Regions from separate parts of the Deinococcus taeanensis genome, predicted to be linked through region 1. Evidence: riboswitches for the same ligand, from Rfam matches in the RefSeq annotation. Region 1 holds a riboswitch; each other region holds the start of a gene.

Evidence for each region. A riboswitch is a leader RNA that binds a small molecule or an ion and turns the genes downstream of it on or off. The one in region 1 is predicted to bind cyclic di-GMP.
Region 2: it holds a riboswitch for cyclic di-GMP, as region 1 does, so the genes downstream of both, LAJ19_RS17895 (glycoside hydrolase family 16 protein) here and LAJ19_RS19100 (glycoside hydrolase family 16 protein) in region 1, are expected to answer to the same signal.
Region 3: it holds a riboswitch for cyclic di-GMP, as region 1 does, so the genes downstream of both, LAJ19_RS10815 (hypothetical protein) here and LAJ19_RS19100 (glycoside hydrolase family 16 protein) in region 1, are expected to answer to the same signal.

What each region holds. Positions count from the first base shown of each region.
Region 1 is NZ_CP083458.1:304,699-314,713, forward strand. Features, by position in the region: gene LAJ19_RS19085 (HD-GYP domain-containing protein) at 1-491, shown strand, start outside; gene LAJ19_RS19090 (M-like protein) at 645-896, shown strand; gene LAJ19_RS19095 (hypothetical protein) at 1,109-1,603, shown strand; gene LAJ19_RS19100 (glycoside hydrolase family 16 protein) at 1,689-2,873, opposite strand; cyclic di-GMP riboswitch class I at 2,889-2,963, opposite strand; gene LAJ19_RS19105 (hypothetical protein) at 3,309-3,770, shown strand; gene LAJ19_RS19110 (alpha-N-arabinofuranosidase) at 4,149-5,702, shown strand; gene LAJ19_RS19115 (extracellular solute-binding protein) at 5,829-7,121, shown strand; gene LAJ19_RS19120 (carbohydrate ABC transporter permease) at 7,201-8,121, shown strand; gene LAJ19_RS19125 (carbohydrate ABC transporter permease) at 8,193-9,002, shown strand; gene LAJ19_RS19130 (ribulokinase) at 9,083-10,015, shown strand, end outside.
Region 2 is NZ_CP083458.1:26,860-36,874, forward strand. Features, by position in the region: gene LAJ19_RS17875 (sucrase ferredoxin) at 1-799, opposite strand, end outside; gene LAJ19_RS17880 (hypothetical protein) at 801-989, opposite strand; gene LAJ19_RS17885 (ABC transporter substrate-binding protein) at 986-1,936, opposite strand; gene LAJ19_RS17890 (biliverdin-producing heme oxygenase) at 2,045-2,647, opposite strand; cyclic di-GMP riboswitch class I at 3,009-3,083, shown strand; gene LAJ19_RS17895 (glycoside hydrolase family 16 protein) at 3,096-3,842, shown strand; gene LAJ19_RS17900 (hypothetical protein) at 4,147-4,959, shown strand; gene LAJ19_RS17905 (glycosyltransferase family 2 protein) at 4,956-6,230, shown strand; gene LAJ19_RS17910 (glycoside hydrolase family 26 protein) at 6,227-7,177, shown strand; gene LAJ19_RS17915 (sugar-binding transcriptional regulator) at 7,262-8,236, opposite strand; gene LAJ19_RS17920 (MIP/aquaporin family protein) at 8,435-9,265, shown strand; gene glpK (glycerol kinase GlpK) at 9,336-10,015, shown strand, end outside.
Region 3 is NZ_CP083455.1:2,243,548-2,253,562, forward strand. Features, by position in the region: gene LAJ19_RS10805 (carboxypeptidase regulatory-like domain-containing protein) at 1-1,456, opposite strand, end outside; gene LAJ19_RS10810 (hypothetical protein) at 1,845-2,618, opposite strand; gene LAJ19_RS10815 (hypothetical protein) at 2,712-3,176, opposite strand; cyclic di-GMP riboswitch class II at 3,248-3,332, opposite strand; gene LAJ19_RS10820 (hypothetical protein) at 3,553-3,993, opposite strand; gene LAJ19_RS10825 (hypothetical protein) at 4,202-5,170, opposite strand; gene LAJ19_RS10830 (TubC N-terminal docking domain-related protein) at 5,391-5,768, opposite strand; gene LAJ19_RS10835 (AAA family ATPase) at 5,762-6,880, opposite strand; gene LAJ19_RS10840 (hypothetical protein) at 6,871-8,118, opposite strand; gene LAJ19_RS10845 (helix-turn-helix domain-containing protein) at 8,300-8,497, opposite strand; gene LAJ19_RS10850 (ABC transporter substrate-binding protein) at 9,318-10,015, shown strand, end outside.

The sequences.
Region 1 (10,015 bases):
TCCGCGTGATGGACCTCAGCCATCAGCTGGGCACCGCCCTGGGCCTCAGTGGCGTGACCCTCAACGAACTCAAGCACGGCGCCAGCCTGCACGACCTGGGCAAACTGACCATCCCGGACGCCGTGCTGTGCAAGCCCGGCCGGCTGGACCCTGCCGAGTGGGCCCTGATGCAGACGCACGCCCACAATGGGCACGCCATCGCCTCCCGCATTCCCACTCTGGCCCGCGCAGCGCTGGACGTGATCCGCCACCATCACGAACGCTGGGACGGCTCGGGCTACCCCGACCGGCTCGCCGGGGAGCGCATTCCGCTGCTCGCAAGAATCTTCACGGTCTGCGACGTGTATGACGCCCTGATCAGTGAACGCCCGTACAAGTCCGCCTGGACGCACGACGACGCCCTGAAGGAACTCCGCGCGCAGCGCGGCCGTCAGTTCGACCCGCACGTCGTCGACGCGTTCGTGTCGTTGTTCCGGCCTCACGCCGCGTGACCCGGTACGTTCAGCGCCGCAGACGTCCGGCCTGATCACCGTCAGCCGCCCGGCGTGGCGCCCCTGCGCCTGTCAGCGAACGGGTGGGCAATGGTGGCGCCCGGTTTAGGGAAAGCTCACTCAGGCGCCTGCGCGCTCCCGGTAGGGTGAGGCATGTCCGACGACAAGAACAAGACCGGCACGCCGCCGCTGACGGAAGAGAATGTCCGGAACGTGGACCTGCAGTTCATGGGCCGCACCGATGAGCACCGCGACGCTGTCCAGGACGCCGACGCTGAAGCGACCGTCGCTGACGGCTACACCGAACACGGCCTCGACAAGCAGGACGTGGCCTCCAACGGAAGCATGATCACCAGCGACCCGGCGAGCACCACCCCCGGCCACGACACCTCAGAGGACACCTGATTGCCCTGAAGGAAAGCGCTCCGTACCGGAGCTGAGCCCCTGATGTAGGGAGAGAGGCGCCCCGCGGCGCCTTTCTTTACGCAGCTCAGCGGGCCGGCCCCGCGGCCCTGCCCGGTTCACGGCCCTCGTGCTGCCCCCGGAGGCCCGGGAAGGCGCGCGCCGCCCTGCACTGTTTCCCATCTGGTCGGCCTATAGTGAGCCGGAGGTGGACCGTGAACGACACTGAACAGGCGCTCAACGTGATTGAAGCGTGGCAGCGCGGCGAGACGGCGCGTGACGCGGTAATCACGCACCTGACGGCCCTGGAACGGGATCAGGGCGGCGTGGTCACTGGCGTGATTGCCACCCTGACGCCACACGCCCCCCCGCACGATCAGCCGCAGGGAACCGGCGAGCCTCGCGGCGGCACACTGCTGTGGCGCGAGGAACTGATGAACAGCCGCGCCCGCACCTGGACCGGTCCGGACGCCGCGGGGTTGCTGGTCGGGCCCACGGTGCTGCTCCTCACGGACGGCCGGCAGGGCGTGGTGATTGGCGAGCGGGACACGCGGGCCCTGTCGGCCAGCGTGAGTGCGTCCGTGATGCTGCTGTGCCAGACGATCGTGATGGCGCAGCACGCCCTGGACGAACGGGACGTGAACGACCTGCGCAAGCAGCGGGTTGAGAGCACGTCCACGTCCATGTCCGAGATTGAGATTATTCGCTGACGGGTCCACCTGGGTCCGGAACGCCACGAACCCAGCACGCCGCCGCCCGCCTGAAACTGGCGGGCGGCGGCGTGCTGAGCGGGGTTCAGCGCACGGCGCCGGTGGCACTCAGGGTGTAGGCGGGGGCGCGGCTCGACCACACGACCCGGGCGTAGTACGTGGTATTGGGTTTCAGTGTCAGGGTGACGCTGTCGGTGCTGGCTTTGCTCCTGCGGCTGCTGCCCAGCAGGGTGGCGCCGTCCGCAGCGTAGATTTCCAGATCGCTGTTCCAGTCGGTGGCGACCGACACGGTGCTCAGGCCGCCTGCGTCGGTGCTGGTGAAGCTGAACCAGTCGCGGGTGTCCGCGCTGCTCAGCGTGCCCTGGGCCGGCGCAGCTTTCGTGAACGCCACGGCGCCCGCAGCGGTGTCGTCGGTGGGGGCGCTCACCACGGGCGTGGTGCCGGTCGTGTCGGCCGCGCCAGCAGGGGTGAAGCTCACGTAATCCACGAGCATGTACGAGGTACCGAGGGAGGCCACGCCGCCCCACCCGGTGGAGTTGGTGGGCCACAGGTTCAGCATCAGGTGCGCGGCCGCGCTGGGAAGGACGCCGGTCGTGGTGCGTTTCAGCACGCCGTCTATGTAGAAATCGATTTTGGTGGCGCTCCAGTCCCAGCGGTACGTGTGGAAGGCCTGCGTGAGGTTGGCGCCGCCCGCGCCGCCGGTGCCGTAGTCGTGGCGGGCGGTGGTCTGCCAGGCGCCCATCCAGTCGGTGGTGGGGTTCTGACCTTCGATCTCGTGGTCGATTTCCGTTTCGGAATTGTTGACGTAGTTGAAAAAGGCGCTGATGTTGCCGCTGCTGCCGGTCCCGGCGACGGACGGGTCGGCGCTGCTGCTCGCGGCGCGCACCCGGGCTTCGTAGGTCCCGTAGCCGTACTGGGCGCTGGTGGCGACCTCGGCGCCGCTGGCGAGGAGACCGGCCGTCACGTCGAGTTTCATGACGAGGTAGCCGTCTTTGACGGTGACGTTCTGGGTGTTCCACAGGCCGGTCAGGCCGTCGCGGGCCCAGAAGGGCGTCCAGCTGCCTCCCGACACGGACCAGCGGGTGGTGTCGAGCGTGGTGAAGTCGTCGCGCCAGCTGCCGGTCACGGCCTGGGTCTGCACGGTCTGGTCGGCGGCGGCGGCAGGTTCGGCAGCGGGGGCGTCGGGGCTGGAGGTGGTGGAGCAGGCGGCCAGAAGGGCGGAGGTGACGGCAGCCAGGGCAATGGTTTTCAGGGTGGTGATCTGCAGCATGGGGTTCTCCCTTCTTTCGGTGGCTCGGCCAACCTCATGGGTTCCGGAGCTTTGCGTCCCCGTCTTGCGACGGGTTTGCCGTTTCGGTGGCGGGATGAACCCCCGTGGGCTCATCGATGGCTGTACCTTAAGAGGATCTTAATGACAAAGGCCTTACACAACAAGCGTCTCAAAACGCTTAATTTCAGTCATATAAAGGGTTCATAAATCCAGGTTCTGCTCATCCGCAAAAAACCTCCTCGCAGACACACTTTTTCACTCATGCCATCTGGGAGCCACCACCCCCTGTGCCCTCCAATAAGCCCCGAGTATTAAGACCAGGCGGCCACACGCGACTGTCACGAGCTTCAAACGATGACAGCCAACATGAAGCTGGCGCTCAGAAAGCAAGCTGGCTCCTCAGCCGTGCCGGACCACCGGCATACCCTGAGGGCGATGAAGCGGACGCTTGCCCTCACACTGCTCAGCCTGCAGATGACCGGCGCACAACCGGCGGCGCCGGTGCGAGCGGCGTGGCCTCAGGACACCTGTATTCACGGCACCACGGTGAACACCAGCCGTCAGACGTGGTCCACGCGCGCTGTTGAGAACACCATCCGCACCCTTCTGCAGGACGCCGGGGTGCAGCTGGCCGCCGACGGGTGTGGCACGTACCTCAATGTGCTGGTGCAGGCGGACGCCGCCGGCCCCCGCGCCACCAGAGTCATGGCCGCCCTGATTCTGGCGGACCGGGAAGTGAACCTCCCGGAACTGAATCTGCACCCGTCGCCGTACACCTGCGCACGCACCCTGCAGGACGTGGTCCTGCCGGAGGAGGACCTGCTGCTCGGAACGCAGCGTCTCCTGACCCGCCTGCTGGCAGATCTGCCGGTCTGCCCGGACGTTCCTTCCCATTGAGGACACAGCCCGGGCAACTGACACGCCAGCTTGACGAGCACAGTCAAGGCAGCGCAGCCGCATGGTGAACTAAGCCGCTGGACCCATCCGGCCCGGTTCACCTTGGAGCGCGGCAGCGTGACTCAGGGGCACGACAGTCGCAGCGGGGAGCGCCGAGGATCCGGTGGGCCGGAGATTGGCTGGGCCTGCGCCTGTCCGCGAGCCTTCTGTGGAGCGCCACCCCTTGACTGTGAACGCTCACATTGTATGCTGCGGGCGTCCGATGCTGTGTTCCCGGTCCACCCCTGCGGTGGACATCACCTCCGTTGCGTTCGCCCACCGGTTCGGCCCGCGCCGCGCCTGAAGCGTACACTCACCTCTCAAAAGGACCTGATTGCCTTGACGACTGAGCCGACCACCATCCCCGTTCAGGCCAGTGTCGCCCTGCACACCGGGCGCACCACCGGCGAGATCTCACCGCTGCTGTTCGGCGGGTTTGCCGAGCACATGGGCCGATGCATCTACGAAGGCATCTACGACCCGGACTCGCCCCTGTCCGACGAACGGGGCCTGCGGCGGGACGTGATGGCCGCGCTCAAGGAGACCAACTACCGCATCATGCGCTACCCGGGCGGAAATTTCGTGTCCGGGTACCGCTGGACCGACGGAATCGGCCCGAAAGCGGAGCGGCCCCGCCGGCGGGCGCTGGCGTGGCGGTCCATCGAGACGAACCAGTTCGGACCGCACGAGTTCATGGAGTTCGCCGAGGAACTGGGCACCGAACCCATGTGGGCCGTGAACCTGGGAACGGGCAGCATCCAGGACGCCGCCGACCTCGTGGAATACATGAACCTGCCGACCGGCACGCTGTACAGCGACCTGCGCGCGAAGAACGGCCGGGCCGAGCCGTACGGCGTGAAGTACTGGTGCCTGGGCAACGAGATGGACGGCCCGTGGCAGATTGGACAGATGGACGCGCAGACGTACGCCGACAAGGCGTTCCAGGCGGCGAAACTGATGCGCTGGATGGACCCCGGGATCAAGACCATCGCGTGTGGGTCGTCGGCCACGGCCATGGCGGGGTACCCGGAGTGGGATATGACGGTGCTTTCACATGCGTACGACCAGATCGATTACTTCTCCATGCATCACTACGCCGCCAATCCGTACCCCACCGTGTCCAACACCGAGGGGCTGCCCACCGACACGGATTCCTACCTCGCGAGCAGCCTGCACTTTGATGAGCACGCCGACACGCTGGCCGCCGCAATCCGCGTGGCAAAGGCAAAGAACCGGTCGAAACGGGACGTGTTCCTGTGCTGGGACGAATGGAACGTGTGGTACCGCGCCAAGGGCGCCGACGGCGCCTGGAGTGAGGCGCCCCATATCCTGGAGGAGGTGTACAACCTGGAGGACGCGCTGGTCGTGGCCACCTGGCTGAACACGTTCCTGCGCAAGGCGGACGTGGTGAAGATCGCCTGTATCGCGCAGATCGTGAATGTGATTGCGCCGGTCATGACGAGGCGGGACGGGATGTTCCGGCAGACGATCTTCTATCCGCTGACGCTGTTCAGCCGCCACGCGAGCGGCCGCGCACTTGATCCCCTGGTGCGCTCCCCGGTGCACCCGACAGCGCGGTACGGCGACGTGAACATGCTGGACGTGTCGGCGAGCTTTGATGACGCCACCGGGCAGGGCGCGGCGTTCCTGGTCAACCGCTCCCAGACGCAGCCTCTGCGCGTGACCCTGTGCTGGGAGGACGAGGCGCCCCAGGCATTGACCGGAGCGTGGCAGATGAGCGGCCCGGATCCACTGGCGGCGAACTCCTTTGAGGCGCCGGACGCGGTGACGGCGCAGCCTGTGGCGCTGCCCAGGCTGGAGGGCCGCCAGGCGCAGGTGACGTTGCCTCCGCTGTCGTTCACGACCCTGCTGTCGCAGCACGCGCCGCGCTGAGAGGCAGCAGGCTTGACAGGAGCCGGACGGCGCTTCTACGATGTGATCGTTCACAAGTGCAACATAACGCCGGCCGCACCCGTGCGGTCCACCCCCGCCTTTGCCCGCAGCACCCCTGGAGGACTTATGCGTACTTTCCGACTGCTCGCCCTCGGCCTCACCCTCGCCGGCTCCGCGCACGCCCAGACCAAGGTGGTCTTCTGGGACTTTTTCGCCGGAGGTGATGGCGCCCGCATGAAGCAGATCGTCGACGCCTTCAACGCCTCCCAGACGGACATCAAGGTCGAGCGCACCACCCAGACCTGGGGCAATCCCTTCTACACCAAGGTGCACACGGCAGTGGTTGCCGGCCAGACGCCCGACGTCATGACCTACCACCTCTCCGCCGCGCCCGCCGGCCTGCAGCGCCGGGACCTGCGCCTGATCACCCCCGCTGACCTCGCGCTCGGCGGCCTGAAACCCGCCGACTTCCAGGGCAACCTCATCAGCAGCCTGAACACCGCCGCGAAGAACGCCGGCAGCAGCGGCCTGTACGGCATTCCGCTCGACACCCACACCTTCGTGCTGTACTACAACAAAGACCTGCTGCGCAAAGCAGGGGTGCTCAGCGCCAGCGGCACCCTGGCCCCCATGAAGACCGTCGCCGACCTGACCCGGACGCTGCAGGCCATCAAGACCAAAACCGGCGTGACGCCCATCGCCCTGAGCAGCAACCAGGATTCCGCTTCCGTGTGGCGCCTGTGGTACTCGCTGTTCCTGCAGCAGGGCGGCACGCTGGTGCGGGGCGGCAAGCTCTCCACCACCGACCTGAACACCAAGGGCCTCGCGGCGCTGCGCATCATGGCCGACTGGAGCAGACAGGGCCTGATCACCAAGAACGTCACCTACCCCGCCGGAGTGGCGCTGTTCACGGCCGGGCGCGCCGCCACGATGCTCAACGGCAACTGGGAGGTGCCCACCATGGTGGACGCCACAGCCAAGGGGCAGCTGAAATTCGACTACGGCATCATGAGCTTCCCCGCGCTGTACGGCAACGCCAGCACCTGGGCCGACTCGCACCTCCTGGCCATTCCCACCAACGCGAAAACGCCCATGGACGCCGCGAAACTCAAGGCCGTGATGACCTTCATCGGGTACGTGAACAAACAGGGCGGCACCACCTGGGCCGGCGGCGGGCACATCCCCGCGTACCTGCCCACCCAGGCCAGCGCGGCGTTCAAGGCCATGCAGCCCAACACGCAGTACTCCGCGACCTCCGCGGCCGACGCGCGCCTTGAACCCAGCGCCCCGATCTTCGGCGTGGGCGGCCCCGTGTACGACGCGATCGGCGTGAACTTCACGCCGGTGCTGCTGGGCCAGACGACCCCCGAGCAGGGCATCGCGAAACTGACCACCGCCCTGAACGGCTTCGCCAAGTAAGCCTGGCCGGGGCCACGCCGCCCACCCTGCCCGCGCGGGGCGGGCGGCGCCCCGTTCCCGCCCCTGGAGGTTCACCCGCATGACCACCCCCGTCCCGCTCCGCTCTTCCCCACCCCCTGGCCCGGCCGGGCCGGGCCGGGCCGCACACGCGCGGCAGCGCGCCCTGACGGCGGCGGCGCTGGTCGTGCCGTTCGCCGCACTGTACGTCCTGTTCCTGCTGTACCCGACCTTGCGGGTCCTGCAGCTGAGCTTCACGGACGCTGACCTGACCGGCGCTGGGCGCTGGACCGGCACGCACAATTACGCCCGGCTGCTGAGTGAACCGACCTTCTGGACGGCGCTGTGGAACACCGTGCTGTTCATCGTGCTGACCGCCGTGCCCAACACCCTGATCGGGCTGGGCCTGGCGATGCTGGTGCTGCGGCTGCGCCGGCTGAAGAACGTGGTGCTCGCGGCGTTCTTCCTGCCGTACGTGCTGCCGGTCAGCGTGGTGACCAACGTGTGGAACTGGGTGCTGGACTCGAACTTCGGGCTGTTCAATTTTGTGACGGGCAGCACCGTTACCTGGTTTCAGGATCCGGTCTGGGCGCTGCCCTCCGTGGCGTTTGTCACGATCTGGTGGACGGTGGGCTTCAACATTCTGCTGTTCATCGCAGGCCTGAGCAACATCTCCCCGGAAATCTATGAGGCTGCGGCGCTCGACGGCGCAAGCGGGTGGCGGCTGTTCCGGTCCATCACCTGGCCGAATCTCTGGCCGGTGACCAGCCTGATTCTGCTGCTGCAACTGATCGCTCAGTTCAAGATTTTTGACCAGATCTACCTGCTGACGCAGGGCGGGCCGTTCGACAAGACGCTGGTGCTGCTGCTGTACGCGTACCGCGAAGGCTTTCAGCAGCAGCATGGCGGGTACGCCTCGGCGCTGGGTGTGGTGCTGATGCTGGCCATCGGGCTGGTGTCGGCCGTGCAGCTGGCCCTCAGCCAGCGGGGAGGGCGGTCGTGATCGGCGCGCGCAGTCCGCTGCAGGCGCCTGCGGCGCGCCCCGCGCGGACGTGGCGGCAACGCCTCGCGGCGCTGCCCGGCACGCTGCTGACGCTGGTGACCGTGCTGCTGGCGCTGGCCTGGGTGTTTCCGCTGTACTGGGCGTTCGTGACCTCCATCAAGCCGGAGAACGACACGGTGGCGCTGCCGCCCACCCTGTGGCCGCAGACCGTGGATTTCAGTGCCTACACGTACATCTTCCAGAACAGCCCGGTGGTGCGCTGGTATCTCAACAGTGTTGGTAGCAGCCTGGTGATCACGGCGCTGGTGCTGCTGCTGTCCATGATGTGTGCCTACGCCCTTTCACAGATCGACTTCCGGGGGCGGCGCTGGCTGTACGGCCTGATCCTGGCCGGGTTCATGATTCCCTTTCAGGCGAGTCTGATTCCGCTGTTCATCCTGGTCAACAAGCTGGGCCTGGTGAACCACATGCTGGGGCTGATTCTGCCTCAGCTGGCCGCGCCGGTGGCTGTCGTGATCTACAAGCAGTTCTTCGATCAGATTCCCCCGGCGCTGGGCGACGCCGCCCGCATCGACGGGGCCAGTGAGGTGCGGGTGCTGTTCAGCATCTACCTGCCGCTGAACTGGAGCATTACGTTCTCGCTGGCGATCGTGACCTTCATCGCGGCGTGGAACAACTTCCTGTGGCCGTTCATCGTGATGAACGACACGTCGAACCTCACGATTCCGGTGGGCATCACGCAGGTGCAGTCCGCGTACGGCGTGGCGTACGCCAAGACCATGGCGACGGCAGTGACGGCGGCGGTGCCGACGATCCTGGCGTACCTGATCTTCCAGCGGCGCGTGACCGAAGGCGTGATGGCCAGCGCCGGTCTGAAGTAACCGTTGGCGCGTGGCGTCCGCCCGCTCCTTTTCCCTTCATTTGTGATCGATCACACTCACTTTTATCCAGGAGATCCGGCATGACTGCCCCAGACACCTACACCATCGGCATCGACTACGGCACCGAATCCGGCCGCGCCGTCGTGATCCGCATCCGCGACGGCCACCCCCTGGCGGAAGCCGTCACCCCCTACGCCCACGGCGTCATGGACACCCACCTGCCCGGCGGCACACCGCTGGGCCGCGAATGGGCCCTGCAACACCCCCAGGACTACCTGGACGTCCTGCAACAGGCCGTGCCTCAGGCGATCGCCGCCAGCGGCGTGCACGCCCACCAGATCGTCGGCCTCGGCATCGACTTCACCGCCTGCACCGTCCTGCCCACCACCGCCAGCGGGGTGCCCCTGTGCTTCCTGCCGGACCTCGCGGCACGGCCGCACGCCTGGGTGAAACTCTGGAAACACCACGCCGCTCAGCCCCAGGCCGACCGCATCACTGCGCTGGCCGAGGCGCGCGGCGAACCCTGGCTGGCCCGCTACGGCGGCAGGATCAGCAGCGAATGGCTCTTCGCCAAGGCCCTCCAGGTGCTGGAGGAAGACCCCGACGTCTACGCCCGCACCGACCGTTTCATCGAAGCGGCCGACTGGATCGTCTGGCAACTGACCGGCGAGGAGTCCCGCAACGCCTGCACCGCCGGTTACAAAGCCATGGTGCAAGGGGACCAGTACCCGCCAGAAGACTATTTCGCTGCGCTGAACCCCGCGTTCCGTGACGTGGTGGACACCCGCCTGGGGCGCCGCTTCGCGCCGCTGGGCGGCCGGGCCGGCGGCCTGAGTCCCGAAGCGGCCCGCTGGACGGGCCTGATCCCCGGCACGCCCGTGGCGGTGGCGAACGTCGACGCACACGTGACCGCGCCGGCCGCCGGCGTGACCGGGCCCGGTCAGCTTGTGGCGATCATGGGCACCAGCACCTGTCACGTCCTGATCGGGGAGGCACTCGCGGACGTGCCGGGC
Region 2 (10,015 bases), 140 kb from region 1:
GCCAGCGGACCTGCAAGGTGACCTCCTGGCCGTGGACCTGCGCCCGGCGCTCGGCACTCAGCCAGTCCCAGCCGTGCTGCACCAGGAGGTGCCGGTCGAGCACCTGCGCCAGGGGGGGCAGGCCCGCGTACCCGCGCAGGTGACCGGCAACCTCGGCGAGGCTCACCTCGCGGCGCGCCACCTGCACGGCCAGGTCCGGCGTCAGGTGGGCCCACAGCAGCCCGGAGGGCAGGTCCACGGCGGTCGCGGCAAAACGGTGACCGCCGAAGTGCCCGGTCCGCCAGCTGCGCACGCCCGAGGCGCTCAGCGCCTGGTGGACCGGCACGCCGTAGCGGCCGCAGGCGGCGTCCACGGTGCCGTGCGTGCACACGTGCAGGTCAGCGCCGTCTGCTGGGCCGGGCGCGACCTGCCACGCGCTGAGCCGGGCCGGTTCAAGCAGGGTGTCGTGCAGGCCGCGGGCCCATTCACTCTGCGGCAGGCCAGACTGGTAGTCGCGCCGGCGGTAGCCTCCGCCGGCCCGGACGTAATGCCGCACGCGCAGCGGCGCGCCGCGTTCGGCGGGGGCACTCATCAACAGGCCGAACCCGGCGCCGCTGGCTTCCACCTTCTCGCGCAGCGCCGCGAACAGCGCCTGCTGCGCGGGGGTCCAGGCGTCGACCTGCCTCAGCTGCGCCCAGACGGGGATGTCCAGTTCCAGCACGGTCACTTCCGCCCAGTGCGGCGCCGTGCCGATCGGGTCCTCGCCTGCAGCGCGGGACAGGTCGGCGCACAGGCTCAGGGCGGGGGGGGCGGCCGTCACGTCAGTGCCGTCCCAGCAGGGCGCTGAGCGGGTTGCCGGGGGTCCAGGTGCGGTCGTTCAGGGCGTCCGCCCGGCCCGCCGTCACGAACGGCAGCTGCTGCCACGGGGCGTGCGCGCCGGTCTGCGCGCGGCATTTGTGCGCGTGGGCGCCACCCGGCGTCAGCAGCGCCAGGGGGGTCGGGCGCGTCACTTCATTTTCTCCAGAATCAGTTTCGTCAGGGCGGCGCTGTCACGCAGGGAGACCAGCGGGCCGGACCATGGGCTGATCGCTTCGGGGCTGTACACCACGGCGCGGTCTTTCAGGCGCTGACCGACCGGGCTTTGCAGGAAGGCGTCCGCGCCGTTGTACTGCCCGCCGGGCGGGAAGACGATGACCAGGGTGTCTTTGCCCAGGCCGAGCAGGGCTTCGTCACTGATCACCGAGGCGACGCCCAGTGTGGAGGCGCTGGCTTTCAGGCCGTCTTTGAAGCCCAGGGCGCGCACGTCCTCGATCAGGCGGGTTTTGGTGTACAGGTAGTTCGTGCCGCCCTGGAAGGGGGAGACCACGACGGCCTTGGGGTACTTGCGGAACACGCCGGCGGCCTGCAGCGTGCGGGCGCCGGCGCGGTTGGTGTCGGCCACCTGCTTGATGAGTTTCTCTGCCTGTTCCTGCCGGCCGAACACGCGGGCCAGGTCGCGCAGGTTGCTTTTCCAGTAGCCGGCGCGGTCCTCGCGGTACCCGACCGTGGGGGCGATGCGGCTGAGCTTGTCGTAGTTACCGTTGCCGTTCCAGGTGAGGCGCACGATCAGGTCGGGTTTGAGGCTCAGGATGGTTTCCAGGTTCGGTTGAATCCAGTTGCCCACGAAGCGGGCGCCGCTGAGGTTGCCGCGCGCGAGGAAGGTGCCCCGGATGCGCTCGGGTTTCAGGTGCCCGTCGGCGGTGAGGTCCGTCGGGGCGATCATGGAGCTGCCGATGCCCACGATGCGGTCGCTCAGGCCCAGCGCGTAGATCCACCCCAGCGCTTCTTCGTCCAGGACCACGAGGCGCCTGGCATCGGCCTTGATCTGTGTCGTGCCTTCGTCGTGCTTGAGGGTAAGGGTCTGGGCGAGGGCGCTGCTGCACAGGAGCAGGCTGCTGAGGAGGGCGGTGCGTTTCATGCGGCTCACCCTAATTAAGCTGACTGGATTAGTCAAGTTTAAACGGCCCAGCTCGACGGGGGCGATGGACCTCCAGAGAGGGGCGCTCAGTGCGCGCGTCGCGCTGGCTCAGAACGATCCGGCCGCGTCCTGCGCTGACAGGGTTTCAAACAGAATGAACGTCTGCTGCGCCGCCCTCACCGCGTCGTGCACAAACCGCGCCGGATCCTCGGCTGCGTTGTAGCGGCTTTCGAGCAGCCTCCCAAACGTCCGCCACCGCGGTCCGACCGGCTGCCCATCACTGCCGTAAAAGTGCAGCGCCGCGTCCGGAAACCCCGCGGCGCGCAGGTGCCGGCTCACAACCTGACCGCCCAGCGCCGAGCCTTCAAGCACGTACGCTGCGCCCCACGCTGCCGCCTCGCTCGTCACGTGGTCGCCTCCGTGCGGCAGGGGCGGCGTCACACGGTGCCCCAGCGCCACGAGATCACGCTGCAGTCCCGGCAGGCGGGACTGGGTGGACACCGCCAGCGCCGCCCAGCCGTCGGGGGACAGGGCCGCCCGCAGCCTCCCGGCAATCACCGGCTCCAGCGCGCTGTGCAGTGCGCAGTTCACGCCCAGCACTGCCGCGTACCGCTCCGGCGTGAGGCCGGGAGTCATCAGGTTGACGGCGCGTTCGGCGCGCTGATGATGCCGCGTGGTCTGTTCTTTCAGCGCGCCCAGGACGGACGGCATCACCGGACCCGTTCAGCCTGGCAGAAGCCGGCCCGGCCCGGCCCGGTGCCCACTGGACCACAAGCGCTGGCCGCAGGCCGCGGAGGAAAGCAGGGCAGGGTGCAGGTCATGGACCTGCTCAGCCTAGCAGTGCCCACCAGTCTGATGGCACGCCGTGAAGGGCGCATGAACATCAGGACCGCTGCCCTTGCCGGCACGGTATGAATAGCAGAGCCCTCCTGGTCGTGCTTTCGCTCACCAGTGGTACCGGAAGTGAGCCTCGGGCGCAGACCCGTCTCCAAGGGCGGTGAGAATCCTGACAGAACAGATGTGATTCTCTTCATGTCAGGTTCAGGCTTCGTGCGTGAAGCGCTGCTCCTCCACCGGAAAAAGGCAAACCCGTCGCAAGGCGGGGACGCAAAGTCACGGGGCCCACAGGGTCGGCCGGACCACCACAAGGAGAAGGACCATGCTACGCCGAAGCCTCCTGACTGCTCTGTTTGCCCTCAGCCTCCCGGTGTCCGCGGGACACGCCGCGCCCGGCCCCTGGGTGGAGTCCTTCACCCAGGGCACCCTGGACCGCTGGGTGGTGTCCAACTGGCGGGGCTTCTGGGCCGGTGGAACGCTCGACGGTGCATTCAGCGCCCAGAACGTGAAGGTGCTGCAGGGCGGGCAACTGCAGCTGCGCCTGAAAGTGCAGCGCTGCGGCGGCCGCTGGTGCGCGCAGGCCGCAGCGCTGCAGTCACGGCAGAAGTTCGGTTTCGGACGCTACACGGTGAGAATGCGCGCCGCGAGTGACAGTGGGGATCCCCGCCGTGCGGGCCGGGCGCGCCCGGGCAACATCAGTGCGGCCTTCAGCTTCCTGGACGACAGCCGCACTGAGATTGACGTGGAGATCGAAGGGCACCGTTCACGGCAGATCAATACGGCGGCCTGGCAGGGACTGGAACGCAAGTCGTTCGCGCTCGTCACCCATCCGCAGGGCACCGACCTCGCGACCGGCTTTCACACGTACACCTGGGACTGGCAGCGGGATCACCTGGCCTTCTCGGTAGATGGCCGCGAGGTGTGGCGCACGCGGGAGCACGTTCCGCAGGATCCGGCGCACCTGATGCTCAATGTGTGGCCTACCGACGATTCGAAGTGGGGTGGGCAGGCCACCCCGGGCGAGGTGTTCATGCTGGTGGACGAAGTGAAATTTGAGCCTTCACTGTAAATTTCTCATTTTTATCATTAAGATTGCAGCTATTCCACATCCATTCGGGTCTCTTTTTCATCATGCACCCACGATGAAACGCGCCAGCAACCCTGAAATCACCTGAAAGGGCCTGGACACCACCCGCGAATTCTGCGACTACACCGACACTAACCTGCTCTTTAGACCATGGAGGCGCACCCGTTTGGGGGCACTGAGCTCCGGGTGCGCCCGTTATCGTACCGACACAGGCGCGCCTGCACACCACTGAACTTCTAGTGGTGCCAGTCGCCGTCCAATTCCCGTACAGAACCCACAGGAGACTATGGAACTGCTGTTTGCATTACGGCTGCGGCTGACAATTTTCGCACTACTGACCGGCGCAGCCCTGATGCTCGCCTGGCCAGCGAGCTCCACCCTGGCGGCCCTGCTGGTCGCCCTCACCGCCGCCGGTCCCTGGCTGCCCTGGACCTGGAGCTGGCTTGCCGGCGTCGTCGTGGCCGGCCTGTGGACCGTGACCCGCCTGGATGCCGGCGCGGCCGACCTCACCACCTTTGGCGGGGCCGCCCTGCTGCTCCTCGCCGCCTGGACGGCCCGGCAGGTCATCCTGCCCGCCGTGGGCGCCCACCGTATGCTGCGCGCCCAGGGCGCCCTGCTCTCCGGCAGCAGCGCCGAACACCCGGTCACGGGTCTGCCGAACCTCGCCCTGGCCCGCCTGAGTCACCGCATGCTGCGCGCCTCCTACGTGCGCCGCGGCACCGCCGGTACCCTGCTGGGCGTCACCGTCCTGAACCACGAACCCCTGGCCGCCATGCTGGAACCCGGCGAGCTCGACGCCGCCCAGCGCCGCCTGTCCGATCAGCTGCTCACGCAGCTGCGCGCCAGCGACTGGGTGTTCCACGTGCAGGAAGACCGGTTCCTCGTGTACGCCGAAACGGAACCCGGTCATGAACTGGCCCTGGCGCGCCGTGTGGCCGGGCAGCTGCACGTACCGCGCCTGGAGATCTGCGTTCAGATCAACCCGCTGGCCGAAACCGCCAGCTTCGAAGAAGCCATGGACACCCTGTTCGCGTCTGCGCCGGTCACTGCGGAACTCCCGGCCAACGGCAGCCCCCCCACCGTTCCGCCGCAGCCGTGACTGCTCTCGACGCGGTGCTGATATTCCTGCTGGTGCTGCTGCTGCTGCGCGGCGCACTGGTTATTATTCTGGCCGCCGCGCACGTCCTGCGTCCCCGCCCCGAGAACGCTGAACTCCCCGAAGTCACCGTCATGATCGCGGCCTACAACGAGGAGGTGGGGCTGGAACGCACCGTGCAGTCCGTCCTCGCCGACCCGAGCGCGCACGTGTCCGTCATCGTCGTGGACGACGGCTCACGTGACGCCACACCCCGCATCGGCGCCCGCCTCGCCGCCGAGGACCCCCGCGTGACGTTCATCACGCAGCCCAACGGCGGCAAATCCAGCGCCCTGAACACGGCGCTGCCCTACGTCACGACTGAAGTCGTCGTGAGCGTGGACGCGGACTCAGCCATCGCGCCGGGCACGCTGGGTGCGCTGGCGGCAAACTTTCTCGATCCGAAGGTCGGGGCCGCCGCCGGCGACGTGCGCGTGGCCGGACAGGCCGGCTGGCTGTCGATGTTCCAGCACGTCGAATACGTCACCGGGCAGCACCTCGACAAGCGTGCGCAGGACATGCTGGGCATCATCACAGTCGTGCCGGGCGCCGCGGGCGCCTACCGCACCAGCCTGCTGCGTGAAATCGGTGGGTACAGCAGCGACACCCTCACCGAGGACATGGATCTCACGATCGCGATTGCCGAGCGCCGGTACCGCGTGGTGTTCGAGCCGCGGGCCGTGGGCTTCACGGAACCGCCCCTGCTCCTGAAGCACCTGTGGCGTCAGCGCCTGCGCTGGATGTACGGCACCTTCCAGGTGATGGGCAAGTACCGCCACCTGTTCCTGCGGCCGGGCGCCGGGCGCCTGGGCCTGCTGGCCCTGCCGTACGTGCTGGTCTACGGGTTCATGCTGGGCATCCTGGCGCCCCTCATGGACGTCATGATCATCGGCTACCTGGTGCGTGGTGAACTGGACGACGTCACGCGCCTGGCGCTGCTCAACGTCGTCACGGACGTCAGTCTGGCCACCGTAGCGCTGCTGCTGGGCCGCGTGCGCGTCTGGACTGCCCTCCTCACGCCCGCTCAGCGCCTCTACTACCGCGGGTTCGTGGCGATGGTGGTGATCATGACCAGCCTGTCCTTCCTGCGCCGGCGCCGCGTCCGGTGGAACAAACTGCCCCGCGTGGGCCTGGCAGGCAGTGACGCCGCAGCACTGAGCCCATTGCCTGTCTTGGACGGCAATGAGAAGCTGGTACGCGTGACGATTCCCGAACCTCTCAAGGAAGCTCAGTGACGGGACGCCTCCGGGCGGCCCCTCAGCTGGCTCTCCCCGCCCTCCGCCTGCCCCTGACCGGCGCCCTGCTGTGCGCCGCATTCGGAACGTCCAGTGCCCTGGGGGCCACCTGCGGCCCGTTCGGCATCACGCTCCCCCAGCAGATCCGCGCGCTCACGGACCTGGAACGCCAGCTGGGCTGTCAGTTCCAGTCGGTCCGCTGGTACCAGGACTGGAACACCGCGTACAACGCCGCGTACGCCAGGGACGTGGCGCGCGGGCGCCGCGCGCTGGAAATCAGCTGGCAGCCGCAGGTGCGGGTAAACGGCAACCTGCGCGGCATTCCGTTCAGGGAGATCGCCGCGGGGAAACACGACGCCGTGGCACGGCAACTGGCGCGCGACATCCGCCGGGCGCGCCGGCCCGTGACCATCACGTTCGCGCCGGAAATGAACGGCAACTGGAGCGTGTACCAGTTGAACACCAAAAACACCGCCTCGGACTTCCGGGCGGCCTGGAAGCACCTGCACGCGCTGTTCAAACAGGAGCGCGCGCCGGTTCGCTGGGCGTTCGTGCCGAACATCCTGTTCCCGCAGACGCGTGCCACGTACCGCACCCTGTACCCCGGCGACGCCTTCGTGGATGAGGTGGGTCTCGACGGGTACAACTGGGGCACCACGAATCCCTGGAACCGCTGGAAGTCCTTCGACGACACCTTCAGCCGCTCCTACAAGGAACTGGCTGCCGTCACGCGCAAACCGATGCAGCTGGGGGAAGTGGGCAGCGTCGAACGCGGCGGGAACAAAGCCGCCTGGATCGGAAACATGTGCCGCGCCCTGCCCCGCTATCCCCGGCTCGTCCGGCTGTTCTGGTTCCACCTGAACGTGGACGGCGTAGACTGGCGCGTGAACACGAGCGACGCCGCCCTGAAGGCGTTCCGCACCTGCGCGCAGAGCTTCCGGAGATAGGCGGCGCAACCACAAACCCGGCGGGAGAGGTGGGGTTTACCGGCGTCTGGTGGGGCCGCGTCGCCCTTCACTGCCGGGGCGTGATCAGCTGAGGAGCGCGCGGGCCGTGACCTCATCCACGACCAGGGTGTTCATCAGTTCTCCCGCCAGCGCCGCGCGCAGCGCCTGCACCTTGCCCAGGCCACTGACGACGCACACCGCGTGCGTCACCTGCCGGGTCAGCGCCAGATCCGGGCCGCTGCTGCGCGCATTGATGGGCAGCCCGTGGAAGCTGCCGTCAGCCCGGAAGAATACCGTGGCGATATCACCTGCGACGCCCTGGGCGCGCAGCTGCGCCTCGTCCGTCTCGTCAAGGTACCCGGCGGCGTACACGTGGCTGGGCACCAGCGCGGCGGCGGCGCCCACCGAGTACAGCAGGACGTCGGCGCGCGCCTGAAGGTCCAGGACGTGCCGCACGCTGCGTTCGCGCCACATGGCCTCGCGGGTGGCGGGGTCGTCGAAGAAGGTGGGAACGGGAAACAGGTGGGCGCGCGCGCCGTAGTTCGCGGCAAACCGGGTGATCGTGTCCGTCACGAAGCCGCTCATGAAGTCCAGGGCGTTGGCGCTGCCGTTAAGCTGCACAACCTGCAGGTTGGTTATCGGCCGCGGCGTGAGGGCGCGGGAGACGGCGTCCAGGGTGGTGCCCCAGGCGAGGCCGACCGTCTGCCCGGGCCGCAGCAGCTGCTCAAGCAGGCGCGCAGCGGCCACGGCGACGCGGTCCAGCCAGATATTCTCGGGGCTGCCGGGCGGCACGCGGACCACCTGCGGCCGCAGGAACGGGTACCGGGCGCTCAGCTGGGCTTCCAGGCTCTGCGGCTGCGCCTGCGGGTCATGAATGCGGATCTCGACGAGGCCAGTCCGCCGGGCGAGCGTCAGCAGCCGGCTGACTTTCGGGCGGGACAGCCCGAGTTCCCGGGCGATGGCGTCCGTGGTGAGGCCCTGGTGGTAGTAGAGCCGGGCGACCTGCACGGCCTGCGCGGCCGTGTCGTCCGTGGTGGAGTCAGTCACAGCATCGAGCATATCGTCCAGGCTGTGGACCGTCTGAAGCCCGGGTGCAGCCATCACTTGAACAGATGTTCAAAGTCTATTGACATTCGTTCAGAGGTTGGGGAAGATGGCCGTATCAACAACCCAGGCTGCGGCGTCAGGCCGCTCACATTCGCCCGGTCGCCAGGCGGCGTCACCGCGCCTGCGACCCCTGTCTCAAAGGAGTTGCATATGACATTCAAACCGTCCCAGGAATTCATGGCTGAGCTGCTCGGCACGCTGGTGCTTATTCTCTTCGGTTGCGGGGTCGTGGCCATGGTCGTGCTGTTTCAGAACACCAACCCCGCCATCCCCGGACAGATCGTCAACGGCGGGTATACCAACATCACTCTCGGTTGGGGCTTCGCGGTCCTGATGGGCATCTTTATTGCCGGGACCATCAGCGGCGCTCACCTGAACCCGGCGGTCACGGTGGCCCTCGCCCTCACCGGCCGTTTCCCCTGGTCGAAAGCCCCACACTACATCGCCGGGCAGTTCATCGGCGCTTTCCTGGGGGCGGCCATCGTGTTCGCGGTGTACCACGCCAAATGGCTCGGGTTCGACCCTGAGCTGGCGAACACCGCCGGCATCTTCAGCACCTTCCCCGCTGTGCCCGGCTTCTGGTCAGGCTTCATCGACCAGGTGGTGGGAACCGCGCTGCTGATGGCCCTGATCCTGGCCATCGGAGACAAGCTGAACAATCCTGCCGGAGCCGCCTGGGGCGCCCTGGCAGTGGCGTTCGTGGTCATGGCGATCGGCATCAGCTTCGGGGGGATGCACGGGTACGCGATCAATCCTGCCCGTGACCTGGGGCCCCGCCTGTTCGCGCTGGTCGCTGGATTCCGCAACACTGGTTTCGAGAATGGCGTGTGGCTGGTTCCGGTGGTTGGCCCCATCGTCGGCGCCATTGTGGGCGCGCTGATCTACGACACCTTTATTGGCAAGCCCCTGCTGCGCGCGGGGGAAGCCACCCACGGCCTGCAGGGGACCGACCCTGCCTATAACGTCAATCACCAGAGCTGAGGGCCGCGCAGCGCCCACCAGTCGTTTTCAATTCCCGATTCAGCAGCTCCCCTAAGCACAGGAGACCACCATGACCCAGCCGAAGTTCATCCTTGCACTTGACCAGGGCACCACCAGCAGCCGCGCCATCGTGTTTGATCACGCCGGAGACATCAAGGCAGTCGGCCAGAAGGAATTCCGTCAGATCTTTCCCCGCCCCGGCTGGGTCGAGCACGACGCCACCGAAATCTGGAGCACCCAGATCGGCGTGGCGCAGGAGGCCTTGTCCAAGGCGGGTATCCGAGCTTCAGATCTTGCAGCCATCGGTATCACGAACCAGCGTGAAACCACGCTGATCTGGGACCGTCACACCGGCAAACCCATTCACCACGCGATCGTGTGGCAGGACCGGCGCACGGCGCCCTACTGCGACGAGATCCGCGCGGAGCACGAAAGTACCTTCCAGCGCAAGACGGGCCTGGTGCTCGACGCGTACTTCAGCGGCACCAAGGTGAGGTGGCTGCTCGACAACGTGGAGGGGGCCCGCGAGCGTGCTGAACGGGGCGAACTGGCGTTCGGCACCATCGACTCCTGGCTCGTGTACAACCTGACGGGCGGCGAGCTGCACATCACAGATGCGACGAACGCCAGCCGTACGCTGCTGTACAACATCCACACCGGTGAGTGGGACGATGAACTGCTGGCAATCCTGAACGTGCCGCGCAGCGTGCTGCCCGAGGTGCGGAATTCCTCCGAGGTGTACGGTCAGAC
Region 3 (10,015 bases), on a different replicon from region 1:
GCTGCCCGTCAGGACGCAGCAGCCGGCCCTCAAGGCGACCCACGTCAGGACGGCGGCCGGTGATGAGTTCGAGCGGGTAGCTGAGCACCGCGCGCCATTGCGGGCGACTCTGGCCGTTCCCGACGGTGACTGACCCACTGACGGACAGGTCCGCCTGCTGAATTTTCGTATTCAGGCTGCCCGTTACAGTCCAGGGGGCACCGGATGAGGTGGGCGAGAGAATGCCAAGGTTGACGGCACCGCTGCGGATTCCAAAATCAGCACCAAGCCCTACAACCGGACGAACTGTCTTGGCCTGCAGGTTCAACTGGGCGCCCACCGTCGGCCGGAGGGTGATGGGCCCGGCGGGGATCACGGTGCTGGTCTGCATGACCGCCGTGCCGGACGACCACTTCAGGCGCGTGTCCCACGCAGCTTTCTGGTAGCGCACCTGGGCGTCCGTAACCTGACTGCCGATCCCTTTGACACTTACTTCAACGCTTTCTTTGGGGGCGTTCAGGCGACCAGTGACGGAAACCATGGCTGATGCGCCGGGCGTCATGGGGTCCCGCTGGTAGACGCCAGACACAGTGCCGCTCAGGTCCTTGCGGAACTGGTGACGCATCTCGGCGTTCACGGTCACGTCAGCATTTGTCTGTCCCTGGTACCCGGCCGCGCGGTACGAACCACTGACGGTGGCGGTGTTGGTCTGGCTCTGGTACGTCACGCCAATCGTGCCGCGGGCCGCGGTGGTGGTCAGGTCCATGGCCGCTCCGGCCCAGGCACGGACAGGGCCGGAGCGGCCGGTAGCGTCGGCGGCGACCGTGGTGCCAAGCCTGGAGGTTACGACGCCCAGGCTGGCCCCTGCCTGCGCCCCGACGTAGCGTACGGTGATGCCCCCAGCGAAGGCGCCTTCATGGCTACCCGCACTTACGTCGGCGTGCCAGGGGCCCTCCATGACGGTGCCACTGACCCCGAAGAGACTCGTACCAGCCTGCTGGGAGAGACCGGGGTGCGACAGGTGACCCGCAGCCACCGTGTAGGTTTTTGTGGTGTACCGAGCGCGCCACGTCGTGTCTGAGGCATACAGGTCGACCGTACCGGGCACCTTTGGGTGAATACGGCCGCTCAGGGCAAGTTCTGTATGCAGCGCAGGTCCCACGCTGAACCGGACCTGGCCCCGCAGAGTCAGGGCGCGCTCCGCGACCGGCAATTCACTGATCAGGGCCGCGCTGGTGGTCTGCTCTGTGCGAGTTAGACCACCCTGTCCCTGCACCTTCAGAGTGATCCGGCGGGTAGTGGCCTTGGAGCGAGGCAGGGTGCCGCTCACTGTGACGGTTGCGCGTTCCCCGGGCGCCAGGGTCAGGGTGGCCGGATTCACTCTTAGGCCCGCGGGGTCTGTACTGAGCGTCAGGTTCTCGGACAGATTCCCACTGTTCACCAGCATGTACTGGATGTCGACCTCACCGTCAATCATGGTCCGGGCACCTGGGAGAGTCTGAACATTCACTTCACGACGCGGCGCAATGCGCAGCATGGCACTGGCTTGAAGATCTCCGGCTCGCAGATGTACTGCGTACGCCCCCGCCGCCACTTGGGCAGGCGCTGTAACAGGAAGCAGCAGGGTGTACCGTTCACCCGGCGCGAGCGTCAGTGTTTCTACAGGGAACAGCAGGTGCCATCCTGCTGGAAGCTCCGGTTGGGGCGTTCCGCTCCAGGGGACTGCTGTGTCGTTGTGTACCTCAAATATCACGGTGACCGAGTCCACAACCTTAATGACCTGCTCGCCCTGAGGGCCTGTCAGGCGCAGAGCTTGCGCGCCAGATGAAAGCAGCAGCGAGAGCGCCAGGGCACTCCAGCGCATCTTAGTTCCCCAATGAAACGTTGTACCGCGTTCCCACAACTGGGTTAACACCATCGTTGGCCATCACCAAGAAGGTGTACTTGCCAGACGTGAGTTTGCCGAAGTTGAAGTTGAGCTGCACGCCACCACCAGGGTAAAGGCGGATTTTACCCACCTCATTACGAGCAACCAGTTTGCCTTGTGGGTCATAAACCTCGGCACGGTATTGAGGGAAGGTGACAGCATTGCCGTCATTGAAAACCTTCACGCCCAAGTTCACGCCCTCTGGCTGACGCTCAAGATTGGGGCTGGCGAAGCGAATTTTCGCATTCCCCCCTGCCAGAGTGGTAATCAGATTGATGGCGTAACGAGTGTTGACAATAACCCCACCCTTGCTGGCTGAAGGCTGACGATCCGGTTGCACGATGACTGCGCTCCAGTGAGTCCCAGGCGCGACCTCTTGTGGCACCGAAATGGTGACATTGAACGATTTGGTGCTGTTGGCCGGCACAGTCACCAGCGTTGCAGGCAGTTTGATCCAGAGCGCATTGCTTCGGTCGAGTTGGCCAGGTTGGAGATATGTGGTGGTGCCTGGCAGAGCCCGTACATCCTCAATGCTCACTCGAACAGTTTCTGCGGCGGTTCCGGAGTTTCTAAGCGTGATAGGCACTTGAATTACCTGGCCAGGCTTCACATCGAGGTCACGAGCAAGGCTGCCCTGCACAGCGGTGGAGGCATGTGCCGTTGTGAGAAGTGCGCCAGTGGACAGGAGGAGAGGAAAAAAAGAGTACTTCATGGAAGAGACCCCCTCAAAGGTGGAAGTAAAGGGCAGTAGAACCTTGGAGTTCTACTGCCCTTTATATGGTCAGCTCACTTGAAAAAAGCGAGATTACTCAGAGATAGTGAAGTCGACGGTGATGGTCGCGTTAGCAGCAAATCCGTTTTTCAGGGCAGCATCACTCAGTTCTGCGGTGTAGGAAAGTGTGGGGGAAGCGCTGGTCTGGGCGGCCAGGCCGCTCAGAATGTCACCTGATGGCGCGGTGGTATCGAGTATAACGCCAGTAGTGGCGGTACCGACCTTGATAGTCAGAGACTTCACGAAGGTGGGGACATTCGAGACAGTGGCTGTCACTTTACGAGTACCAGTGCTTACCCCGGCGGTGGCCCAGTTCAGGGTGCCAGTGCCAGTGGCAGCCGTAGCCCCTGCGCCAGCCCACGTCAGATCGGCATTGTCAGCCGAGATGGTGTCAGGGGCAGAGTTGACCAGCGTGAGGGTGGCGCTATCGGAAACAGCGAACGCGACGTTGCTCAGGACGAGGGTGGCCAGCAGGGCAATGCTTTTGAAGTTACGCATCAGATACTCCTGTTCGGAAGCAGTCTTCCGAGGGTTGAGGGTGCTTTCCATCCGTGTGCCGGACGGTAAAGCGGGCGAAAAGGCGGTCGCACCACTTGCTCCCCTCGCCTGAGGTGCCCGGGTTACGGGGCGAGGATCATCACATCTCTTCGTCAGGAGCTTGTCTGATCGAAGTACCTAGAGAATAGCCACGGGACCTCACAAGTCTCTTACCAACTCGGATCAGGACATCAATAAAGCCGTGGGGTCTTCGCCCCTTCAATATTCCCGCTAGCTGGCCTAACACAGACGGAATGATCCTCCCGGAAGCCCGTCCGGTTTGGCAATCGCTTGGGCTCCTGCCCTTCTGAACTGAAGGCCCCAGAGCAAACTGGTCTTACTTCGGGGAACGATCCCTGGCCGTGCGCAGGCCCTTGAACAGGCGGGACGGTCCACCCTGACCCAATCTGGTGGCCAGACCCAGAATGAGCCGCGCAGCGGGCAGAAATTCCTCCTTCTCTTCGGGAGTCAGGACGTTCACTTTGATCTTCTCAGCCGCCTTGAGGGCTTCCGCGATCATCAGATACTCCAGCCGTTCCTGAGTCAGGGGGTGAAGAGAAAACTGCTCACTCTCGAACAAGGGCTGGCCTGTTTTCCGGTCGTAGCGGTAGTCACCCTCAGTAGTGAGCGTGTCCTCATCCACGGCGATGAGCGGCAGGACCCGCCAGGGCCGGTTTCTGCGCTCGATGCAGACGTACCCGCCCACGACAGTCCCTGTCACGTCCTCGAGGTGTTCCGCAATGACCAGAAGATCGAGGCCGGGGGGAGGAGTCGCCATGCCAGCATTTTACTGAGGTTGGCAGATGGCCCACCACTGGCCGGGCCGGGTCCGGAAGCCGCCGGCGTGGGTGTCTACAGCACTTCAAGGGTCAACCCCTGGAGTGACATCCGTCCGAGCGGGCCGAGCCCAGCCCGCAGCGGAACCCATATGCTCGTAGCTTCCTTCAGCGTCTTCTGGCCGTCTCCAGCTCAGAAGTACGCCTCTTTCAGATGCCTTCTGTGATGTTTGTGTGATCGAGTACACCCCGGAGCGGCCCTAGGGTCTCCAGACCCTCCCCCTGGCGCCGCGCGGCTTCCAGGTCATGCAAGGCCCGGTACAGCACGCGCTCCAGGTGCGCTTCATAGCGCGTGACCTTCGCCAGGGTCTCCCCATCCGGCATAGCGGCGAGTACGTAGGAGTCCGCTTCGATCTGCCGGGCGTCCATCACAGCCGCCCGCACCTCCCTTGCTTTGCGGCGCTGGCCGCCCGCGAGGCTCTGGAGCCACACCGCCCCCAGGTCCGGCAGGCGCTCCCGCCACAGGCGCACCAGGCCCGGAAGCTCTTCCGGCTCGAATTCCCAGTCTCCTGCCTCGAGGGCGGTCAGGTCCTCCGGCTGCCCGCGCTTGCCCGTCAAGGCCCGCACAAGCTCCCCGGGCGTCACGCCGACCCGCTGCAGGGACTCACTCAGCAGGTGCCCCACAGTGAACGCCAGCTCCGCCGGCAGTCCTTCCCCGGTTCCGCCTTCGGCCAGCGCCTCCAGGCACGCCCCGCTGACTTCCAGGCTCACTGCCGCCGTTTCCGCGAGGGCCGGATCTGTCCGGAGGTGCTCAGCGCTCTCCCCCACCATCCGGTGAACGCGGTTGAACGCCTTCAGGATGCCGCCCGCATACCCGTACTCCCGGCGTTCCGCGAGGCCCTGCGTGACCGTGCGCTGTTCCGAGGTGCACAGTGCCGCCTCGTACCGCGCCAGACGGTCGAGCCGCCACAGGGCAAGAGCGGCCCGCTCCGCGAGGCGTTCCTGCAGGTAGCCGCGCGCCCCGCTGGATTCGCGCACCGCCTCGACGTGCGCGAGGTACGCGGCCCGCTCTGCCGGGGGAACGTGTTCACTGAGGATGCCGTGCCGCTCGGCATTTGCGCCTCTCGGGTCACGTTCGACGCTCTGGGGGTTTGTTTCGTAATTTTTGCCGTGCGTCATGCTTGAACCTCGTCCAGGCGGGGGCGTCGAGCGGCCCGCGCGGAGTGTTTCTGCTGAGTGGTGAAGGGAACCGCGGTCTGGCGTGTGATCAGGCGCGGGGCTTCCCGCTTCAGCCCTTCCTGCGGACCTGGACCGCGCCGTTCTCCCCGCCGCCTCACGTACATTCCTTCACCGGCGTTGAGCAGGAGGCCCACCCGTGTGGGCGCGTCTGCCGGGGCAGTCATGCGGCCCACGCGCCCCGCGCAGCCCAGAGCGCCTGAAGCTGACGCGCCGGCTCGACACCCGCCGCGTAGAGGGCCGCGCTGGACAGGACGTACTCGCCCAGGTTCGCCACCACCCCACCCGGCAGGACGGCCGGGAAGTTGAGGTGATTCCCGACCGCAGCCTGGATCAGCCGCACCAGCGCGTCCGGCATCGACGCGGGCGTGGTGCCTGGATTCTGGAGCGCCGCCATGAGGGCCGCCTTCTGCGCCTTGAGTTGCGCGGCAAGCTCCGGTGTGATCGCCCCCTGGGGGGCGCGGGCCACCAGCTGCCCCCCGTCAATGGCCAGGCGCACGCCCCGGCCTTCCAGCTCGCGCAGCAGTTCGAGCGCTAGCACGTAAAGACCTCCTCGGGGTCACCCAGGGCGGGCGGCATGAAGTCCTGAGGTGCGTCCACGATCCTGACGTCTTCCTCTGCGGCGCCATACACGTAGGCGCGGGGGGCGCCGCGCCCGCCCATCCGGACGGCCCGCACCTGTGCCCCCAGCGCGGCCAGAGCCTCCCGGACGGCCTGTTGCGCGGCCCGCTCCCGGACGTTCCCGCCCTTGACGGCCGCGGCGATCAGTTCCGCGTGAGGCACCGTCAGACCGGCCTTCTCCGTCAACACGGCGACCGCCGCGGCTTTCGCGCGGTCGCTGCGGGTGTCACCGCGTTCCTCTTCGGCGGGCAGGTCGCACGGCAGGAGGCGCAGCCCGGCCGGCTGCCCGTGTTCATCCGCCCAGCGCTCCACCTCCACCCCCAACGCGTGACCACTGCGGGCGAAGCTGTTCTTTCTGACTTCCCACCGGAGCACGTCCCGCCCCTCGACTTCACGCGGGGGCACGCGGGTCAGCAGATGCACGGCGCGCGCCTGGGCACTCTTGCCAGTGCTGCCCATAATGCCCCGCTCGCCCTCTTTCTCGTTCGCGGCTTTTTTGGGAAGGTGGTCGAGCACGATCACCGCCGCGCCCGTCTGGGCGGCGAAGTCGCGCAGGGCGATCATGGGGCGCATGGTGTCCTGAAGCTTGTTCCCGTCAATGCCGGGGAAGGTGCCCATGAAGCTGTCGATGATGACGCACCGCGCCCCCAGGCCACGCGCCATGTTCAGCAGCTCCCCAAATTCCTCGAGGGACAGGCCCGCGCCCGTGCTTTCCAGCAGGGCAAGACCGCGCATGTCTCCGTCCGGGAACGCGACCCGGTGCTGCTCGAGCGAGAAGCGAACGGACCGGCCCTCACCGTCCGCGGCGTCCGTGTTCAGGTAGATCACCGGGCCGGCCGGGATCGGGTGGCCCAGGTACTCCCCCCGCCCGTCTGGGCGGGTCATCTGCCACGCGAGGCACGTCATGAGTGTGGTTTTCCCCACCCCCTCCCGCGCCCCCAGGAACGTGACGTAGCCCAGCGGAATCAGCCCCGGAACCAGGAAGTCAATACGCCGGAGTTGCGCGTGCAGGTCAATGACTTTCAACGCCACGCCGACCACCCGCTCCGCAGTGGGCCGCCCCAGGTGGTCGCGGGGGCGCCCCACCCGGCCGCCTCACCCCCCCACTCTGACCCCTGAGGGCCAGTCTGCCAGGAATCGTTTTGCGTGTGTGGGAGGGCGTTGTTTACTGGCAGGGCGATATTGCCAGTCACCGGGGGGTGCCAGCGGTCTGCGCGTTCAATCCGGCGGTGCAGGAGGGCGCCGAAAGCGTGAATGTCGAGCTTCCCCGCGAGGTCGCAGAAATCCCCGTCCGCGAGAGGGGCAAGCACCCGCACGGCTGACGCCCCGGCAGCGCGGGCCATCCTCGCCACCCGACCAACGCAGGCGGCCCCTGGCGCGTCCGGATCGGCGTACACGTACACCGGCTTGCCCCGCAGGCCCTCCAGGAAAGGCGTCCCGTTCGCACCGGCCAGCCCCTGCACGTCCACCCGCACCCCCGCTCGACTGAGCGCCCGGGACGCCGCCGCGCCGTTCAGTTCGCCTTCTACGATCAGCACCGCTTCCCCGGTGCCGTACCTGGGGGAACACCACGCAGGAGAACCGTATCGCCCGAGCCGGTACACGTACCGCTCCAGACCGCACGCTCTCAACACCTCCACGCTGCCGAGATTCCGCACCTTCAGGCCCCAGGGCCGCCCGTCCGGACCGCGCAGGGAGAACGCCAGCGCCCCGGCGTGCGCGAGGGTGCGCCCATCCCGGGTCTGGAAGTCCCGGATCAGCTGCCCAGCCTGCAGACCCTGCCAGCCGTACAACCCACGTTCCTTCAACGCCCGTCCCGCCGCATCCTGCAGGCCCAGGGGACACACCCAGCGCAGGGCGCGGTGCTGTTCAGCGTCACCAAGCGGCGCGCAGCGGCTCAGGGCGTGCCGGGCCTCTACCAAGGGATCAAGGGGCACACGGGCCGCGCTGGGAGCGGGCACCGAGGGAGCCAGGGCTGCCCCCGTCCAGCGGGACAGTTCCTCCGCCGCCTGGAATGACGTGAAGCCCAGGCCCAGCAGGAAGTCATACGCGCTGCCGTGCCCACCGTCCCCACCAAACCGCTTCCACTTCCAGCGGCCCTGGGCGTTGAGGTACACACTGAAGGAGGGGCTGTGCTCCGTATGGCCGGGCCGGGGGTCGCGAATGACGCCACCCCGATCACGGTGGAGCCCCCGGACCGCCTCAGGACCGCAGTGCTCTGCGATCAGGTCCGGCAAGTTCACCCCATCAAGAAGGGTGCGCAGCTTCATGCCTGACCGCCATGCCGGGGACGGAAGCCCGGCCGGGCCATCAGCATCTCAGCCACCTTCAGGCCAGCGCCGATGTTGCCGGGGCGCTGCATGTCGAGCACCGCGAGAGCGTACAGGGCGGAAAGGCGACAAGTACCTCCAGCTCTATCCCCTCGCCCGTCATGGTCCTGACGGGCGGCATTCATTGATCGCCTCCAGAGCCATTCAGAAAGTCGTCGATGGCGCTCAGGGGAATCAGAATTTTGCGGCCTACGCGGATACTGCGCAGCTGCCCGGAGCGGATCAGGTCATACACGCCGTTTCGCCCAACGCCCAGCATCGGGCCGGCCTCTTCAGGCTTCCGGGTAAGGCGGGTGGGGTTATCGTGAGCTAGAGTCATAGTGCGACCTCCCAAAGGTCGTGAAGGGCTTGAGCTGCCGCTGACGTGGCACCTCTGGTCTTTCCTTCCTCGCAAGCGTGTGTGTTCTTGGCCGGATGAACACGCTTGCGTTTTTTTGCTGATATTGATGGGCTTTGGGTCGGTCTATTTGGTACCTCCTGACCCATCCACGGTAGTGCTCGATCCCGTTAAGTACAACTACTTGTACGTCTATGGTCATCCATGTACAAGATGCAGTGAACAATTACCCTGACGACTGAACACCAGCGAGACACGTCAGCTGAAATGAGACGTGGTCCACGTTCATAAGTGAGCTCTCACACCGGAAGGGGTAGGCGCTGAAACTGTTTCCCATAGCGACTAACCTTCGTATCCATTCCGTGCCCAACGCATGCCCAACCGGGACGGGAGGAGATAACACAGAGAGGAAACATGAGGGATCTCTGGGATATCGCTTGTCAGAAAAAGTCCGTTCCACAGGGAATATCTACCACCTCCCGGCACCAGCTATCCTCAATCAGGATGAGAAGGCGTCCTCCTGTTAATCGGACGGTCGTTGGTTCGACCCCAACCTGCCGAGCCAGAAGCATGAAACCCCGCCCCTGGCGGGGTTTCTGTTTTGCGGGTTCCCAATAGGATGCCCGGCGGCTTTTCATTCGCCAGCCGCCAGTGGAAATAGCCGGGCACCTGCTGGGTGGCGTGTGTAAGCAAAGCGATTGACACCCCCCGGAACGCGTGCCAGCATGCAGGCACGCACAACTTGTACTCCGTTCAGCGTCCAGCACAGGCTGGAGCGCGCTGAATTGACCGGGAGGTTCGAATGAAGAAACGGCTCCTCTTTCCCACCCTGTTCGCGGCCCTGACCAGCTCTGCTCTGGCGGAGAAGGTCGTGAACATCGGCTTTTCCGGCCCGCTGTCCGGCGGCGCAGCCTTCTACGGCAAGGACGTTCAGAGCGGCCTGGACATGGCCATCAACGAGCTGAACCGCACCGGCGTGACGGTCAAGGGCGAGAAGGTCACCTTCAAGCTCGTGGCCCTTGACGACCGGTACCTCCCGAACGAAACGGCGACCAACGTCAAACGCCTCACCAGTCAGGGCATCGACGTGATTTTCGTTCCTCATGCCGGCGGGATCCTCACCGTGCAGCCCCTGACGACCCGTGACCCGGAATTCCTGCTGGTGGCCTACTCCAGCGAGCCGAAAATCCTGGAGTCCCGTAATCCCCTGACGTTCATGCTTCCGCCCCGCTACGACAATTACGTACAGCCGTTCGCGGCAACCCAGATGAAAGCGTTCGGTAACCGCCTCGGGCTGATCGGCACGACCAGCGCGTACGGCAAGCAGTGGGCCGCCGTGATCAGCGCCGAATGGAAGAAACAGGGCGGGACCGTCCTTGCCGACAACGGCGTGGATTACTCCACCACTGTGGATTACAGCAGCGCCGTCACAAAAGCCCTGGCCGATAAACCGGACGTGCTGTTTATCGGCGGGCCCAGCCAGCCCACCGCGCTGGTCGT